Regions from separate parts of the Paenibacillus sp. PDC88 genome, predicted to be linked through region 3. Evidence: predicted binding sites of a transcription regulator. Region 3 holds the regulator's gene; each other region holds the start of a gene.
What was found. Region 3 encodes Rex, which represses fermentation and respiration genes when NADH is low (regulators of the CRP and FNR family bind a similar motif). Its sites were predicted from a motif close to TTGTGAAATATTTCACAA; they were not measured.
Positions count from the first base shown of each region.

Region 1 (6,214 bases), 280 kb from region 3:
GAGAAAAATTCCCATTGTCCGCTGAGAAGCTGAGTCCGATTCTGGCCTGCTACAAGGTTAAGACGGTAGAGCAGGGGATAGAACGTGCCGCAGAAATCGTTTCTTTTGGAGGAATGGGACACTCTTCGGTTATTCATTCAAATGATGATGAAGTGATCAGCCGTTTTGCAGATCATCTCAAGACCTGCCGGATTCTTGTAAACTCTCCTTCAACTCACGGTGCAATTGGGGACATCTACAATACCAACTTACCATCATTGACGCTGGGCTGTGGTTCATACGGACGGAATTCAACCTCTTCGAATGTAACCGCAGTGAATCTAATCAACGTGAAGAGAGTGGCGAGACGTACAGTGAATATGCAATGGTTTAAGGTTCCAAGCAAGGTTTATTTTGAGAAGGGGGCTACCCAGTATCTTGCGAAAATGCCTGACATTTCTCGCGTACTCATTGTTACAGATCCCATGATGGTGAAACTGGGCTACGTTGATAAAGTGGAGCATTACCTGCGCCAGCGCCGCAAGCCTGTGTTCATTGAAGTGTTCTCCGATGTGGAGCCCGACCCTTCAACAACAACCGTAGAGAATGGCACGAAGCTGATGAACAGCTTTGAACCGGATTGTATTATTGCGCTCGGCGGCGGATCCCCAATGGATGCGGCCAAGGCGATGTGGCTGTTCTACGAGCATCCTGATGCCGAGTTTGATCATATGAAACAAAAATTTATGGATATCCGTAAACGGATTTACAAATATCCTAAGCTGGGACAAAAGGCAAAATTTGTGGCGATCCCAACAACCTCGGGAACAGGCTCAGAAGTAACCTCATTTGCAGTTATTACAGATAAGAATAAAGGGAATACCAAATATCCGCTGGCCGATTACGAGCTGACACCGGATGTAGCCATTGTAGATCCCGATTTCGTATACAGCCTGCCACGGGTAGCTGTTGCAGATACGGGTATGGATGTACTGACTCACGCGATCGAAGCCTACGTATCTGTCATGGCAAATGATTATACAGATGGCCTCGCGATCAAAGCGATTCAGCTCGTATTCGAATATCTTGAAGCATCTGCTCTTACGGGAGATAAGCTGGCGAGAGAGAAAATGCATAACGCGTCTACGATTGCCGGAATGGCCTTTGCCAATGCATTCCTTGGTATCAATCACAGTCTTGCTCACAAATGGGGCGGACAGTATCACACGGCACATGGACGAACCAATGCCATTCTGATGCCGCATGTTATAAGATACAACGCGAAGAAGCCGACGAAATTCGCATCCTTCCCGAAATATGATCATTTCACAGCAGATCTTCGTTATGCCGAAATTGCACGTATCCTGGGATTACCTGCGAATACGACAGAAGAAGGGGTTAACAGCCTGATTCAGGCAATACGTGATTTGAATAAGAAGCTCGGTATCCCGGCTTCGTTCCAGGAGCTTGGCTTTGATCCGAAGGATTTTGAAGCAAGAGTCGATTATTTGGCAGACCGGGCATTTGAAGATCAGTGTACTACTGCGAATCCGAAGCTGCCACTTGTCAGTGAGCTGGCTGATGTGTACCGGAATGCTTTCTATGGAAGATTTGATAAATAACCGTGTTCTTCATCGTAAATGGTGAAGCTGTGCTGAGCAGAAGGAATTTCCTTCGTTCAGCACGGCTTTTTTTTCGTATGCTTGTTCCGCACAATATACGAATGGGAAGCATGACTACAACAGTAAAAATAAAATGGAGTAACAGGCTTAACTTTGTGATATTCATCACATAATAAATGTGATCTGTATAATATAATTTGAAATGTAAGAGAGAAGAAATCCATTTCATAGAACCCAAAAGGCAATTTCACTTCCCTATAAAGAGTGGAGAGAAGGGGAGTGAGCAGGCAGATTAGTGAAAATAATCACAAATAACCTTACCACAATAACAGAGCCGAGGGAGAAAGAGTAACAGCAGGGATGGAATTTCGTACCTGCCTTCATGATCTGTCTAGTGTAACCACGAATCTATTGGAGGGATTACCATGGCGGTAACCGAAAAAGAAATGCAAAACGTACAATCCGGCTGGAGAAGCTTCAAGTCCGGAAAATGGACAAAAGAGGTTAATGTTAATAACTTTTTAGAGAAAAACCTCATTCCGTATGAGGGTGACGAGAGCTTTTTGACAGGTGCGACAGACAATACAAAAGCGCTGTGGGAGATCGTTATGGATCTAACCAAGAAAGAGAGAGATAACGGCGGAGTACTGGATGTGGATGTCAACACCCCTTCAACAATTGTATCCCATCAGCCTGGATACTTGGATAAAGAGAAGGAGCAGATTGTCGGCGTTCAGACGGATGCCCCGTTTAAGCGTTCCATTCAGCCGTTCGGCGGTATCAAGATGATGATTGATGCTTGTGAAGCCTATGGCTTTAAGCTTCCTGAGCCGATTATTGAAATGTTCACCACGATCAGAAAAACACATAACCAAGGGGTATTTGATGCCTATACGAGTGAAATGAGAAATGCGCGGCGAGCCGGCATCATCACAGGCCTGCCAGATGCCTACGGCCGCGGACGTATTATCGGTGACTACCGAAGAGCAGCGCTGTATGGAATTGACTTTTTAATCAAGGACAAGATGAGAGAGCAGGCTGAGCTGGAAGTTGATGTGATCGATGAAGATGTGATCCGGCTTCGTGAGGAATTGTCTGAACAGATTCGAGCGCTGAAAGAGCTGAAGCAGCTTGGTGAAATGCACGGATTCGATATTTCCGGTCCTGCACGAAATGCCAAAGAAGCCTTCCAATGGGTTTACTTCGCTTATCTGGCAGCAATTAAAGAGCAAAATGGTGCAGCGATGTCACTTGGACGTGTCTCTTCCTTCCTGGATATCTATATCCAGAGAGACCTTATAGAAGGAACACTGACTGAAGAGGAAGCTCAAGAGCTGGTGGATCATTTTGTCATGAAGCTGAGAATTGTAAAATTCCTGCGTACACCGGATTATAACGAGCTGTTCAGTGGAGATCCAACATGGGTCACGGAATCCATCGGCGGCATGGGGATGGATGGCAAGACACGCGTCACGAAGAACAGCTTCCGCTTCCTGCATACGCTGTACAATCTCGGACCCGCACCAGAGCCAAACTTGACGGTGCTATGGTCAGAGCAGCTGCCAGAAGGGTTTAAGAAGTACTGCGCCAAGGTATCTATCGAAACCAGCTCCATTCAATATGAGAATGACGATCTGATGCGTCCGATCTATGGAGACGATTACGGTATTGCCTGCTGCGTATCTGCAATGCGGATCGGGAAGCAGATGCAATTCTTCGGTGCACGTGCGAACCTTGCTAAGGCGCTGCTGTATGCAATTAACGGAGGTAAAGACGAGAAATCAGGAGCCCAGGTGGGTCCGGAGTATCCGCCAATTACATCTGAAGTACTGAACTATGACGAGGTTATGAAACGCTTCAAGCCGATGATGGAGTGGCTCGCGAAGCTGTATATGAACACGCTGAACGTGATTCACTATATGCATGATAAATACAGCTACGAACGGATTGAAATGGCGCTGCATGATCGTGATATTCTGCGGACGATGGCCTGCGGTATCGCTGGACTGTCTGTAGCAGCCGACTCGCTTAGTGCCATCAAGTATGCAACGGTTCGCCCCATCCGCAACGAGAATGGAATTGCCGTGGATTTCGTTATAGAAGGCGAGTATCCTTGCTACGGTAATAACGACGACAAGGTTGACCAAATCGCAGTGGAGCTCGTCGAGTCCTTCATGACGATGATTCGCAAGCACAAAGCCTATCGGAATGCGATGCCGACACAATCGGTACTGACGATTACATCGAATGTTGTGTATGGTAAGAAGACGGGTACGACCCCGGACGGACGTAAAGCAGGAGAGCCTTTTGCCCCAGGAGCGAATCCAATGCACGGACGCGATAAAAAAGGCGCACTGGCTTCCCTCAGCTCCGTTGCCAAACTGCCTTACGAACACAGCCTGGATGGTATTTCCAACACCTTCTCGATCATTCCGAAGGCACTTGGCAAAGAGGAAGAGGCCCGTAAGACCAACCTGACAGCAATGATGGACGGATATTTTGGAAGTGGAGCCCATCACTTGAATGTCAATGTCTTTAATCGAGAGCAGCTGATTGATGCAATGGAGCACCCTGAGAATTATCCACAGCTGACCGTACGTGTATCGGGTTATGCGGTTAACTTTATCAAACTGACACGTGAGCAGCAGCTTGATGTTATTAACCGGACATTCCACGGCAATATGTAACAGCTAACTGCTAGCTACTCAACAATCTGCACAGACGCACAAAGCGGATGCGATAGGAAAAGGGATGGTATAAATGGTCAAAGGTCATGTACATTCACTAGAAACATTTGGTACGGTTGATGGTCCCGGCATCCGCTTCGTGCTGTTCATGCAGGGATGTCTGCTGAAATGCCAGTACTGTCATAACCCTGACACCTGGGCACTGGATGGCGGGAACGCAATGTCACTGGAAGAGGTGCTCGCTGAGATTGAGCCTTATATTCATTATTATAAGAGCTCTGGTGGAGGCTTGACTGTCTCTGGCGGTGAACCTACGCTTCAAGCGGCCTTTGTTACTCAGCTGTTCCGTGAGGTCAAAGATCGCTGGAATCTGCATACGACGCTGGATACGAACGGTTTTAATGATATGGACCGTATAGATGAGCTCCTTAAGGTAACGGATCTTGTGCTGCTCGATCTGAAGCATATCGATAATGAGAAGCATGAGCGCATGACGGGCAAATCGAATGTAAGAATGCTGGAGACGGCACGCTGGTTATCGGAACATGGCAAACAGATGTGGATCCGCCATGTGTATGTTCCCGGCATTCATCATGATGAGAAGGATCTGCTTAATCTGGGCAGGTTTATAGGAACACTTGATGGAGTAGAAAAATTTGAGATTCTTCCCTATCATCAAATGGGAATTTATAAATGGAAGCTGCTAGGCAAAGAATATCCGCTTGAGGGTGTCCCCTCTCCTGAACAAGCGGAAATAGACCGTGCTTACCGTCTCATTGAGACGGGACGCAAGGAAGCAAGCAGGATCGAACTTTGATAAACGTGTCGTGATAACGAACTCCCTTCTAACATGAGAAGGGAGTTTTTACGTATTTTTCGAGGATTTTATCCCTCGATCTTTAAATTGTAGTCCTATCGGACACACAGCAATGTTTTTATAATGAAAATTGTAAAGCAAGTAAGTTACATACAATACAAGCTCATAGAAAGCGGGGGCAAACGAATGTTGAAGAAAAAGTTTGGTTCTATGATGTCGTTAATGCTGGCAGTGTCACTGACACTGGCAGGCTGTGGAGGCAGCTCTAATACGGAAACACCTGCTGCGGAGCCTGGAACGTCCGGCGAAACACCGCCGGCAGCTTCGGCTGAGCCGTTTGAAATGACACTTCGGCATACGCAGGTCGGTGCGGACAAGGAACGCCGGCTTGCGATCCTGCAGGACGTGGTTAAGAAGGTGGAGGGGGAAGTCGAAGGCGCATCTTTTACCCTGGATGGAGTTGATTCTGACGTTAACCGCAAAGAAAAGCTGCGGGGCGAAATGGCTGCAGGTAATCCGCCGGATATCTTCGACCTGTTCGGCAGCCCAGATGCGAAGGTATACGCCAAAGAAGGCATGCTTCTCAATCTGACACCGATCCTTGAAGAGCTCGGAATTCAGGATAAATTCTCCTCACTTGAGCCGTTCACTTATGAAGGCAATGTATATGGTCTGCCGGTCGGAGGATCTGGCGAAGGGTTTTTCTACAACAAGGAATATTATGAGTCGAAGGGATGGCAGCCGCCGGCTACCTTTGCCGAATTTGAGCAGCAGCTGGCTGATATTAAGGCAGATGGCAAAGTGCCGCTGGCTGGAGCTTCGAAGGCAGGCTGGGTACCTCTTATGCTGACGAACCATCTCTGGTCGCGATACGCAGGCTCTGATATTACAAACAAGTTTGTTACCGGTGAAGCGGCTTGGACCGATCCGGGAGTTGTCAAAGCTTTTGCTAAGCATCAAGAATGGGTTGACAAAGAGTATTTCAAGAAGGGCGAGCTTGGATTTGAGTATGCAGAGTATACGACTCAATTTACGAGCGGTGAAGCGATTCTGATGTATGACGGCACATGGAAATCCTCTGTATTCAAGGAAGGGCAATCCGGTGAAGG
Region 1 covers NZ_FNNT01000002.1:2,210-8,423, forward strand. The annotation lists gene adhE (bifunctional acetaldehyde-CoA/alcohol dehydrogenase) at 1-1,601, shown strand, start outside; gene pflB (formate C-acetyltransferase) at 2,027-4,288, shown strand; gene pflA (pyruvate formate-lyase-activating protein) at 4,362-5,105, shown strand; gene BLW49_RS06350 (ABC transporter substrate-binding protein) at 5,292-6,214, shown strand, end outside.
Region 1: the regulator Rex is predicted to act here: its motif matches at 1,755-1,772, upstream of pflB (formate C-acetyltransferase).

Region 2 (6,214 bases), on a different contig from region 3:
AGTACCATAAAAAATACGGACGTATAAACGTAAATCGTCGTTCTCAGCTTCATGCGTCCGCCTTAAGCACGTAACCTACACCGCGCACTGTATGTATAAGTCCGGTTTCATGGCCATGATCCACTTTTTTGCGGACATAACGAATATAAACATCAACCACATTCGTATCTCCCATATAGTCATAACCCCACACGGATTCAAGAATTTGCTCTCGATTCAAGACTTGGCGCTGATTGCGCAGCAAATAGACAAGCAGATCAAACTCACGGGGAGTGAGCTCTATTGAGCCATCCCCGCGTTTGACCTCTCTAGTGGCCTCATTCACACGCAGATTACCGGCTGTGAGCCACGTCTCAAACTCTCCGGCGTTAGAAGCTGCAGCTGGCTGGGGCTGCATCTTACTGCTCAAACGCAGCGCAGCCCGTACACGAGCCAGCAATTCTTCAATCTGAAACGGCTTAGTGATATAATCCGTTGCCCCCAGATCAAGTCCCGACACCTTATCCTCCACAGATCCCTTCGCTGTCAGCAAGATGACCGGCGTGTGCTCGTCCTGACTGCGAATACGACGCAGCACCTCAATTCCGCTCAGTCCCGGCAGCATCACATCGAGCAGAACGAGATCATACTCCCCTTGTTGATAAGCCGCAAGCCCCTCCGTGCCGCTTGCCGTTTTATGCACTTTATAATTCTCGTACTCCAGCTCGATTTCAAGCAATCGAGCGATCTTCTCTTCATCCTCCACAATGAGAATGGATGCACTCATGACGACTCCCCCACTTCATTTAAATATGAATATCATCATAGATCAAAGGACTAAATTTGCTCAATCACCTCGTTAATAGATTTCGTTCCGGATACGATTGGGAAGGCCTTTCTATACGTGTTGTCCGCATCCAGCGCAGCGACAATGACAGCAGCTACATCTTCGCGAGGTATACTGCTCTCTCCTGCCTCTGGATCCACTGTCACTTTGCCATTCCCCGGCTCATTCTTCAGCCCTCCTGGGCGAATAATCGTATAATTCAAGGACGAATTCTCAAGCCACTTATCTGCGTAGTGCTTAGCCACATAGTACGGCTTAATTGACTCAGGCCATTTGGTTCTGTCTTCTGCATAGAGTGCGCTTACCATAAGATAACGAGAGATGCCTGCCTTCTCGGCTGCTTCCATCGTCTTCACCGCACCATCCAGGTCGATGAGTAAGGTCTTATCTGCACCTGTACTTCCACCAGATCCAGCAGTGAAGACAATGGCATCATTCCCCTTCATGGCTTCAGCCAGCTCCTCTACCGTGCCTTCAAGATCGGCAAGTACCGCCTCTATCCCTGATTTATCGAGTGCCTCTAACTGTTCCTGTTTACGAACCATAGCACGAACAGTATGTTCCGGGTTTTCTTTTAGCTGAGATACTAGATGTCTTCCAATTTGGCCGTTGGCTCCGATAACGAGTACATTCATGATGTAATAACTCCCTTCGATTCATTAGTGTATACCTTGTCTAATATTATAAAAAGGTATTCCTATCTACTTACCCAATTTGATGAGTCTATCGCATCCATTATATTCTCTAGCTGCCCTGCTACCTCATAGGGTTCCAAATTAGCTGTTTAATATAAGATGAATATACATGAACTCTCTGAGTCAGGTCCACTACATACAGGCACAGATCGATTTGTTCCTATGTACAGTATGATGATATGAAAAAAGACGCCCCCTAAGGGACGCCTTCTAGATGAGGAGTTAGTACGCCAGAGCGAACAGACCCTCAATATGTTGCAGGTAACGAATGTTACTTGCTTCTTTCATGAGTGTTGCAGGAAGACCCTTCAGACGAGTCTGGCTTCCTCCAAGCATTGCGATTGCATCTTTACGTCCAAGGCTTCCCAGTGTACCGGAGAAGACTGGAGTGAAGACTTCAAGCTCGCCGCCCTTGATGGTTGCTGCCAGGTTATGTCCGATCGTCTCACCCATTTGCCAAGCAAGCTGTGCTGTTGGAGGGTAAGGACGAGCGCCTTCACTTGGAATAACAACTGCGCTGTCACCAGCGATAAACACATTCTCATGAGATGTGGAATGCAGTGTTTCTTTTACCGTTGCACGTCCGCGGTTCACTTCAATACCACAGTTCGCTACTACAGCATTACCTTGAACGCCGCCAGTCCAGATCAGAGTGCTTGTCTCGATGGAGCTGCCGTCTTTCAGGAATACCGTATGCTCTTGCATTTCTGTGATCGCTACGCCAACGATGAATTTCACGCCTCGTTTCTCAAGGCTTGTTTGTGCACGCTCAACCAGCTCTGGCGGGAATCCTGCCAGGATCGAAGGACCTGCTTCTACACTATAGAGCTCAACTTCGCTGCGGTTGATACCTTTTTGTTTACATACTTCTGTAAGCACATCTGCATACTCACCAACAAGCTCGATACCTGTCAAGCCGCCGCCGCCGATAACGATGGTAGCGTCTTTTTTCTCGCCTGTTTTCTTGTATGCATCCAGACGAGCTTCCACGTGAGCGCGAATGTTGTTCGCTTCTTCAACAGATTTCAGCGTAAAGCTGTACTCTTGAAGTCCTGGAATACCGAAGAATGCTGTTTCACTACCCAGAGCAACTACCAGGTAGTCATAGCTATAGATGGTTCCGCTCTTCATTGTGACTTTGTTCTCGTCAGGTTTGATTTCAGCAACCGTATCAATTTTAAGATTCACGTCTTTACCGCGGAGCAGCTTCTCAAGTGGAAGAGCAACAGCCTTCTCTTTGATTGTACCTGCAGCCAGACGATGCAATTCTGTAATGATTTGGTGAGTCGGGAAGCGGTTCACAACCGTAATGGTCGCTTCTTCAGCAGTCAGGTATTGACGCGCTGCAAGTGCGCTAAGCAATCCGCCGTAGCCGCCGCCCAGGATCAAAATTTGCTTCGACATATCCATCCTCCGTTCTTACTTTCGTATGAAAAAATCTTAGTCTTGTTTGTTTTGCTGACGCTCGTTCAGAATGTTCAAGAAAGCTTGAGCAAAACGAAGCGTATGTTGTACGTTAGGGTCTTTCAGCATTTTGAGCATGCCGAACAGGCCAACAGAAGACTGTTCCGCTTGAGCGCGATCGCCAGCTTCGATGGCTGCAGAAGCAACACCTTTTGCTTTTTCTACTACTGGAGTAGTAAATTCGCCAAAGGCAACTTTCATGTCGTTTACGAATACTTGGTCCTTCGCCAGCCCTTGAGCAAAGTCATAAGCTGTAGTCATTGCAGTTACCATTTCAGCCAGTTTAGGCAAGTTCTCAACCAGAACAGTAAGAGACTCCTGAACCTCCGGCTTCATCAATTGATCGAGCACATCATTTTGTGCTTGAGGAGCACCTGTAGCAGGTACTTCTTGTTGCGTCGGTTGTGACATAAGAGAACGTCCTCCTTTACTTTGGGTTATAAGCCCGCTCGCCTGACATTTCTGCTAAGCAATCTAGTCGATCAAGGAACTACATGATTGTAATGTAACAATTTTCACACAAAGAAAGAGCCGATGCCACTAAGGGCGGCTCAGGCAGCTCTACAGCAGAAGTGTGATGTATTCCATGGATCTATTGCAGACACGAATATGATCATTCATCGCAATAACAAACTTACCGAACAGGTCATAAAAACGGATCCTATACCCTAATATTACACTTCTTACACGTGAACATGAAATAAATATTTTAGCAATTGTGAATACCTTGTGAACATTGTAACAAATACACCTTTTTTGTCAATACGACGTGCAAAAGCCTGTTCTCCATCCATGAATTTGCTTTTTCTCATATTTGCTACTATATGCGGTGTCAAAGAGCATGCTGATCACTATATGTATCAACGTATACCGCTTAAAATTTCCATAAAGTTTTATTCTCACTCTTGTTAAAATTTAACTCCACCAAATTTCACAAAATAAATAAGACTGCTCATGCCTTCTCGCACGAACCGTCTTATCATCTCGGTATTGTCCCCTGGCCCGCCCTCGCCATTACCTGAAAAATCAGCATTTGGTCATAACATTAACATTCACATGTGATATGTACATTGTACTGGGGATAAATTGTAATGAATGGAGTCCCCGGCTCGCTATTTATTGTTTATTACCGAATCAAATAGGCCCGTCTCCGCTTCATGTTTGCCTTTCTACAGACCGGGTATGTAATAACTATACTCATTAAGAATAAGGAGGCGTTCACGATGAAACAGCAATCAAGCGAAGAGGTACGCAATCAATTAGACAAGGAGAAGGACTCCAAGGAGCAGGTAGAAAAAATGAAAAAGCATGAGGACGTGGAGCCTCAAGCCGAGAACTGGAATCCCCGCTCTGAGGACAATCTGAAGCAGTCTTAATCCTGCTAAAAGGGTTAGAATAAGCTGCAGTAACGTAATCGTATACTGCACATACAAGCCATGACCAGAGGTTATCCCTTGTTCATGGCTTGTTTCATATATGACCTTTAAACCGCAAACAGAAGGAGGAGAACTTACATGGCACAAACCGAATTTAAGACACGGGCTTATCGTTTTGAGGATGATGGCATCATCCCAAACCACCCGAATCTGCCTGTACTCTTATATCCGGGCGTTCTTAGAGGCAGGGAACAGGAAACGGAAGCCCTATTCAACAGCCACAATTGGCAGAACACCTGGACAGGCGGCGTATTCCCCTATCATCATTATCACAGCAACACACATGAGGTCCTCGGTGTTATCAGCGGATCGGTCAAGCTGCAGCTCGGGGGAGAGCAAGGGATCGTAGTCACTGCGGCGGCCGGGGATGTGATTGTCCTTCCTGCCGGCACAGGCCATAAGAGGATTGAAGCAAGCAGTGATTTTCAAGTGGTGGGCGGTTATCCCGACGCCATCGAATATGATACCTATACGGGCGAAGCTGGAGAGCGGCCCAAGGTACTTCAGGACATCAAGCAAGTTCCCTTGCCCGATCAAGATCCCGTATTTGGAAAGAGCGGACCGCTCCACACCTATTACCGATTGGAAGATTCAGTGTAATAAGCTTCTATTCTCTTGCTCGCCACAATGGTCAAGATGATGAATATGACGACGCCAACCAGAATGAGCGGATGCTGGATAATCTCCTCCAAGTTGGTGCCAATATAAGTCACATAAAATATCATGATTCCTTTGCCGAGCCCTGCCGCGAGCAGGAAGAGACCGGGGCGCATCTGAGCTGCGCCTGCTGCCATGTTCACCAGCACAAAAGGCCCCATCGGGAACATCCCCAGTATGAACACGTAGCTGAACGCATTGCGGCGAATCCATCGCAAGCTCTTCTGAACCTTGGGCTTCTTCGTCCAGCGCTGGATATAGGAAGTGGATGCGATTCTGCGGATGATAAGAAACGTCAGGAAGCTGCCCCCCACCAGACCAATCCACGAATATATAAATCCAGCCCAGCCATATACAGCCCCGTTCGCTCCTACGATCAGCAGGGTTGGCAGCGGCGGGATAAAGGATTTCAGAAATGTGATCAGAATGCCGGGCAGCGGTCCATAGGAACGAAACTGTTCAAGCAGCATGATGATATTTTCTTCCGTGAAATAGGACATGATATCCGTGAAGGACCAACTGTACATTAATGAAGCCTCCCAGGTACTCTGGTAAATTTAAGGATAGTATAGCTTAATCCCCGTGATTAAAACATCGCTGCCCATAAAAAAACCTGCCCTCGGCAGGTTTACATTTATTTATTTCTAAGCTGGAGCATATTCCGCTCCTGCTCATGATCTGCTTGCAGCATGGGCTCCGCCTGAATTTGACTGCACTCGTGCAATATATGTTCAACATGCTCCAACACATCGTTTAATGATTTTCCACAAATATGACATTTCATCATGTTATCACCTATTCTCTATTGTACCTTTCGTATATCCTCCTCTTATTAACCGTGATGCATCCACACGAAACCATTCTTCCTCGCTTCAGACCCTTGCAGCTCTTCATGCCGGTTCGTCTGCATCCAGCAGCTGTACCGAAACACCGACATCCAGAGTGGACTCTCCGCCCCGATACTTTCCTTGCAGTGGACTCACATCGGCATAATCGCGGCCCGTACCCACTCTTATATGATTGGATAGTGCCTCCACATTGTTCGTCGGATCAAGACCCGCCCAGCCAATGCCAGGCACCATCACCTCAACCCACGCATGCGAAGCAGCATCTCCCTTCAGTGCCGAATCTTCTCC
Region 2 covers NZ_FNNT01000003.1:385,509-391,722, forward strand. The annotation lists gene BLW49_RS12295 (sensor histidine kinase) at 1-53, opposite strand, end outside; gene BLW49_RS12300 (response regulator transcription factor) at 50-766, opposite strand; gene BLW49_RS12305 (SDR family oxidoreductase) at 817-1,461, opposite strand; gene BLW49_RS12310 (NAD(P)/FAD-dependent oxidoreductase) at 1,744-2,925, opposite strand; gene BLW49_RS12315 (DUF1641 domain-containing protein) at 2,962-3,396, opposite strand; gene BLW49_RS28785 (hypothetical protein) at 4,209-4,361, shown strand; gene BLW49_RS12320 (cupin domain-containing protein) at 4,500-5,021, shown strand; gene BLW49_RS12325 (TVP38/TMEM64 family protein) at 4,997-5,605, opposite strand; gene BLW49_RS12330 (transglutaminase family protein) at 5,969-6,214, opposite strand, start outside.
Region 2: the regulator Rex is predicted to act here: its motif matches at 3,489-3,506, upstream of BLW49_RS12315 (DUF1641 domain-containing protein).

Region 3 (6,214 bases):
ATGCTGTTCAGCTTACTGCCAGAACGAAGTGATGCAGCCCCTGGAGAAGCAGGACAGTTCACATTAAGACTGAAGCCGCAGAACAAACCGAAGAAGTGGGATAAGCTTGCAGCAGTTGAGAATCAGTTCTATGTGACGGTTTCAGAATTGGTTCGTAAGGCAGATAAGGTTCTTAGTGAAGTAAGAGAAGATCTCGACGATTATACGGCCGACAGCCTTATTACAGACGTTACCGGGCTCGTTAAGGATCTGGCTGGCTTCAAAGATCAATTAAGACATTTCATGCGCCTTGATGATGCAGGGACCGTATATTGGCTGGAGGCCAGCGGACAATTCAAGAGCAAGTCGCTTCAGCTGTATGCAGTTCCTGTAGATGTAAGTCCTCAGCTGAAGGAAATGTTCTTTGATAAGAAGCGAAGCGTTATTTTAACCTCGGCTACTTTATCGGTAGATAAATCGTTCCAGTTTATGATCGATCAGCTTGGACTGACCGAAGCACAGGAGCAGCAGAGATTGCTCACATCACAGCTGCCGTCTCCGTTTAATTACCGGGAACAAGCTCTTCTTGTGGTTCCGCGTGATTTTCCAAGTGTGAAGGGCAGTGTGGGTGATGATCATTTTGTCAGTATGCTCGTCAAATCTTTGTCAGAGGCCGCACAGGCAACGAAGGGCAGAATGCTTGTCCTGTTTACCTCTTACAAGATGTTGAGACAAGTACATGAGCCGCTGAAGGAAGCTCTCGCCTCAAGTGATATTTCCGTGTTTGGACAAGGGGTAGACAGTGGGAGCCGGACCAAGCTGACGAGAAGATTCCAGGAGGCCAAAGCTTCTGTATTGCTTGGAACGAGCAGCTTCTGGGAAGGTGTCGATATTCCAGGAGAAGCTTTATCCTGTTTGGCTATTGTACGGCTGCCTTTCCAGCCTCCTAACCATCCTGTTGTAGAAGCCAAGAGCGAACTGCTGCAGCAGGAGAAGAAAAATCCGTTTATGAAGCTCTCGGTACCTCAGGCGGTTATTCGGTTTAAACAAGGTTTCGGAAGACTGGTGCGAACCGCTAAGGACCGAGGCATCGTTATCGTGTATGATACAAGAGTCATTGAATCGTATTATGGCAAGTACTTTTTATATTCCCTGCCAGGTCCTAAAATGGAGCATATGACAACGGACAAGATGGTTCCGCGTATCAGCGAGTGGCTAGAGGAACATGTAACGAATGAAGAGAAGTAATAGAAAGCACGGACACTGCTTGCAGTTGTGAGGGGGAATTGTAATTGAAGTCGGACAAAATTTCAGAGGCTGTCGTAAGAAGACTGCCAGTATATCTGCGTTATTTACAAGAGCTGTACAAAAGAGAAGTGACCACTGTATCTTCACAGGAGCTTGGTCTCAGACTGGATTTGAATCCAGCGCAAATCCGTAAGGATCTCGCTTATTTCGGGGATTTTGGACGCAAAGGCATCGGCTATGATGTAGCTTATCTCATCGATAAAATCAGACAAATCTTGAAGCTGGATCAACAGATTAATGTGGCACTTGTCGGTGCTGGTAATCTCGGACATGCCTTGTCGAACTATAATCGATATGTAAAAGACAATATGAAGATTGTCGCCGTATTTGATTCCCAGCCCTCGAAGATTGGCTCCAATATCAATACGCTCACGGTTCAGCCTATGGAAGAGCTGGTGAAAACAGTAAAGGATCTGAACATTAGAATCGGCATTATAACGGTTCCGGATTCGGAAGCTCAGCGTGTGGCGGATTATCTGGTGGAGGCGGGAGTTGAAGCGATCCTTAATTTTGCCCCGATTATTATCAAGGCTCCTGCTCATATCCGGATTCATACAGCGGACTTCACTACAGATCTGCTTAGTCTGGCTTATTATCTAGAGAACGAAGCAGGGAAAGAGGAGGAAGAGGATGTCAAATAAGTGGCTCATCAAGAACGGCAAATTTGCAGTAAGTGATCCTGAATGGCGAATCGTCAGCGGTTATATGCTGATTGAGGATGACCGCATCTCATATATAGGTGAAGATCTACCTGAAGGGACAGAAGGTCTTCCGGTTCATGACGGCAAGCACCAGCTGTTTATTCCTGGCCTTATCAATACACATGGTCATGCAGCGATGTCACTTCTACGCGGCTATGGCGATGATCTTGCTCTTCAGGTCTGGCTTCAAGAAAAAATGTGGCCGATGGAGGAAAAGTTCACAGCTGAGGATGTCTACTGGGGGACCTCGCTATCTGTTCTGGAAATGCTGAGAGGTGGAACTACCGCCTTCCTTGATATGTATGATCAGATGAATCAGGTGGCGAAAGTGGCACAGGAGTCGGGCATTCGCGCAAGTCTGATGCGGGGAGCGATTGGCTTCGGTTCAGATGAGCTGCGTGCATTTAAGCTGAAGGAAGCAACGACCTTTGCCCGGGAATGGCATAATCAGGCAGACGGACGTATCACGACGATGCTGTCCCCACATTCACCATATACTTGCGGACCAGAGTTTATTGAGAAATTTGTAGAAGCGGCACATGAGCTGAATTTACCCCTGCATACACATATGTCCGAAACGGCCGCTGAAGTAGAACAGAATGTAAAAGAGTATGGGCTGCGTCCAGTAGCACATCTGGAGAAGCTTGGCTTCTTCTCTAGACCTTCTCTCGTGGCACATGCTGTACATTTAACGGATGAAGAAATAGAGGTGCTCGCCAAATACAATGTGGCTGTTGCTCATAATCCTGGAAGCAACCTGAAGCTGGCGAGCGGTGTTGCGCGAGTACCTGAGCTGTTAAAAGCAGGGGTTGTTGTATCGCTTGCTACAGATGGTGCAGCAAGCAACAATAATTTGGATATGTTTGAAGAGATGCGCCTAGCTGCTCTGATTCACAAAGGAGTCAGCGGTGATCCAACCGCCGTACCTGCCACAGAAGCACTGCGTATGGGAACTGAATATGGAGCGAAGTCCATCTACATCAAGGATACGGGAGTGCTGGCACCAGGCAAAAAAGCTGATTTTGTTGCCATTGACCTGGATCAGGCTCATTTCCTGCCCTACACCGATTTGATATCACATGTCATCTATTCTGCAAGCAGCAAGGACGTTCAGCATGTCTGGGTGGATGGCAAGCAGTTAGTTAAGAACGGTGAGATGCTCACGATGGATGAAGAACGGATTAAACGCGAAGCACAAGCTGCTTTCGAAGGACTGACGTCCCGCTGATTGATGCTGGGGGCAAGAAGGGAGTTCAGCCTTGAGAAAAAAAAGAAAGTGGATACTCATCAGCATTGTGGCTTTCTTACTCGTGCTCTTAGGTATTTATTTATTTTATGAATATGTAATGAAGGATACATGGGCAGAGGAAGAAGCTGCAATCGCTATTGCAAAGGAAAAAGAAGAACTGGTTACGGTAACAAAGACACAAAAATCGGTCTGGTCTGAGGATGCCATATATTGGACAATTGAAGGTGTAAATGCCGACAATGAGCCTGTTATGGTGTGGGTACAATACGGTACTGACAAGAAGCCAAAGACAGATGAAAATAGTGTGCACAGTGAGAAGATTGAAGAAGGAACGTCGGAGGAAGAAATGCGGTCCAAGATCAGCTCACAGCTGCCTGGCATTGAAATCGTCAGACTGCAGCCGGCAGTTTATGATGAGACTTACGTCTGGCAGTTATTTTATAAAGAGAAGGACCGGTACTACTATCGTTTCTATCGTTTCAGTGATGGAACCGAGTTAGAGGAAGGATTTCAGCTTCCGATCACAGAATAAAGCACACAAAATATACCCTGAAGTGGTCGCAATTGGCCATTTCGGGGTTATTTGGATTGGAAACTGTGAAAAATAATTCATAGTTTAGATTTGGACGTCTGTATATGGTATGCTATATCTATATCCCATATCAATAATAAATAGAGTGGGTAAAATAGATGAGGAGGTTGTCACTTGAAATTACGTCCTATTCGGATAGCAATAACGGTTATGGTTACGGCTACGCTGCTGTTTGGAGGATGGTTTGTGTACCGTCAGGTGGCCCTTGAGAAGCCAATAGAGAAGTTGGTTGCCGACTATGACGGCGTAAACGATGTTCAACTAGATATTAACCAGAATCAAGTTGTTTTGAATCTCGATCTCGAGCCGAATACCAATATAAGAGGTCTTGTTGATTATATCCGCACAGATGGCAAGGAGCTTCTGAACGGAAGAACGATGAAGCTGGAGGTAAAGGATCATTCGACGGAAACGCTGGATGATTTCTGGTCCAATGCGTTATTTACCGTTGCTGAAGCAATGGAGACTAGACAATACACGCAAATTCCTGAGAAGCTCAAGGAAATGAGCGAAGGCAGCATCCAGGTTGACTATGATATTGATAATGAGAACGTATATGTAAGCCTGTCAGATGGAGAAGCAAGCAAGTATATTATTCTGCCGAGACAGCCGGCTACGATGGGAGTGTGGCCTAATGCCTAATTGGTTAAAGGAGATTTTAATCGGGGTCGTTCCGGTCGTGCTTCTATTTCTTGTCTTTATAGGAGTTAATATTATTCCAGTACTGCTTATTGCCCTGCTCGCAGGCGGTGTAGTCTTCCTGATGCAGACACGCGGCGGACTCGCCGTAGGAGCAAGCAGTGAGAAGAAGCGCAAGAAAGCGGGTCCCGCCAAGCTCACCTTTGAGGAAATTGGAGGACAGGACAGCGCTAAACAGGAGCTCCGTGAAGCACTGGACTTCTTAGTAAGACACGATGAAATTCAGAAGTTTGGCATTCGTCCACTGAAGGGTATATTGCTGACAGGCCCTCCGGGTACAGGGAAGACGCTGATGGCGAAGGCCGCTGCACACTACACCAATTCTGTATTTATCGCTGCTGCCGGCAGTGAATTTGTAGAAATGTATGTTGGTGTCGGGGCAGGACGTATCCGTGAATTATTTAAAGATGCCAGAACAAGAGCAGCCAAGGAAAACAAAGAAAACGCCATTATTTTTATTGATGAGATCGATGTCATCGGTGGTAAAAGAGAAGGCGGGCAGCAGCGCGAATATGACCAGACCCTGAACCAGCTGCTAACGGAGATGGACGGCATATACAATTCTGATGCACCGCGGATTCTGATTATCGCAGCGACGAACCGCAAAGAAATGCTCGACAGCGCACTTCTTCGCCCGGGTCGTTTTGACCGGCATATCCAAGTGGAGCTTCCGGATAAGAAAGGGCGTAAGCATATTCTGGAGCTGCATGCCAAAAATAAACCGCTTGCTGACGATGTAAGCCTGGATAAAATTGCGGAGGAATCCTACGGCTTCTCCGGGGCGCAGCTCGAGAGCTTGATGAATGAGGCTGCAATCTATGCGATGCGGGATAGTCTGGAGTTTATTACGCAGCGAAACCTGTCTATGGCCATTGATAAGGTGATGATGGGTGAGAAGACAGATCGTGAGTCCAATGCAGACGAGAAGAAGCGGGTTGCCATTCATGAGCTCGGACATGCAATAGCAGCAGAAGCGGTTCGACCGAACAGCGTGGGCCAGGTGGCACTCAGTCCGCGAGGACAGGCTCTCGGCTATGTTCGACATAATCCGCAGGAAGAGCAGTACTTGTATACGAAGGAGTTTCTTGAAGCTCAGATTATGATTGCACTCGGCGGTGCCGCTGCGGAGGAGATCTATTATGGAGGGCGCAGCACCGGCTCCAGAAATGACTTTGAACAATCGCTTGATATTGTCAAAACCATGATCAGTTCTGGACTAACTTCGCTCGGTATTGTTAACCTTGACATGGTATCCCAGGAAGATATGATGAGAGAAAATAACTACATTTTGAACGAGCTGTTTGCCCGTACAAAAGATCTCTTGCATGAGCATGCCACTATTTTTGATGAGTCGCTGGACATCCTGATGAAGGAAGAAGTATTGTCCGGTGGTCAATTCCGTGAACTATTTAAGAAAAATGCACTTTTGCCAGCATAATTATTTATGCTGGTTATTTTTTTTTACTTTTGATTCATGCTAAGATATTATTATATGTTGGGTCATAAAAATGTATTTTTCGACAAAGAAGGATACACACTATTCAGAAGAGACCAGGAAGGGATGGAGCAGTAACCATGTTGTTTAAAAAGATAGGAGTTATCGGCGGAGGTACGATGGGTCAAAGTATTGCCGAAATGCTGGCAGCTAAAGGCCTCGACGTTATGCTGGTAGAGCTTTCCCCGAAC
Region 3 covers NZ_FNNT01000002.1:283,709-289,922, forward strand. The annotation lists gene dinG (ATP-dependent DNA helicase DinG) at 1-1,227, shown strand, start outside; gene BLW49_RS07945 (redox-sensing transcriptional repressor Rex) at 1,272-1,928, shown strand; gene BLW49_RS07950 (amidohydrolase) at 1,918-3,216, shown strand; gene BLW49_RS07955 (cell wall elongation regulator TseB-like domain-containing protein) at 3,248-3,769, shown strand; gene BLW49_RS07960 (hypothetical protein) at 3,944-4,471, shown strand; gene BLW49_RS07965 (AAA family ATPase) at 4,464-5,966, shown strand; gene BLW49_RS07970 (3-hydroxyacyl-CoA dehydrogenase family protein) at 6,104-6,214, shown strand, end outside.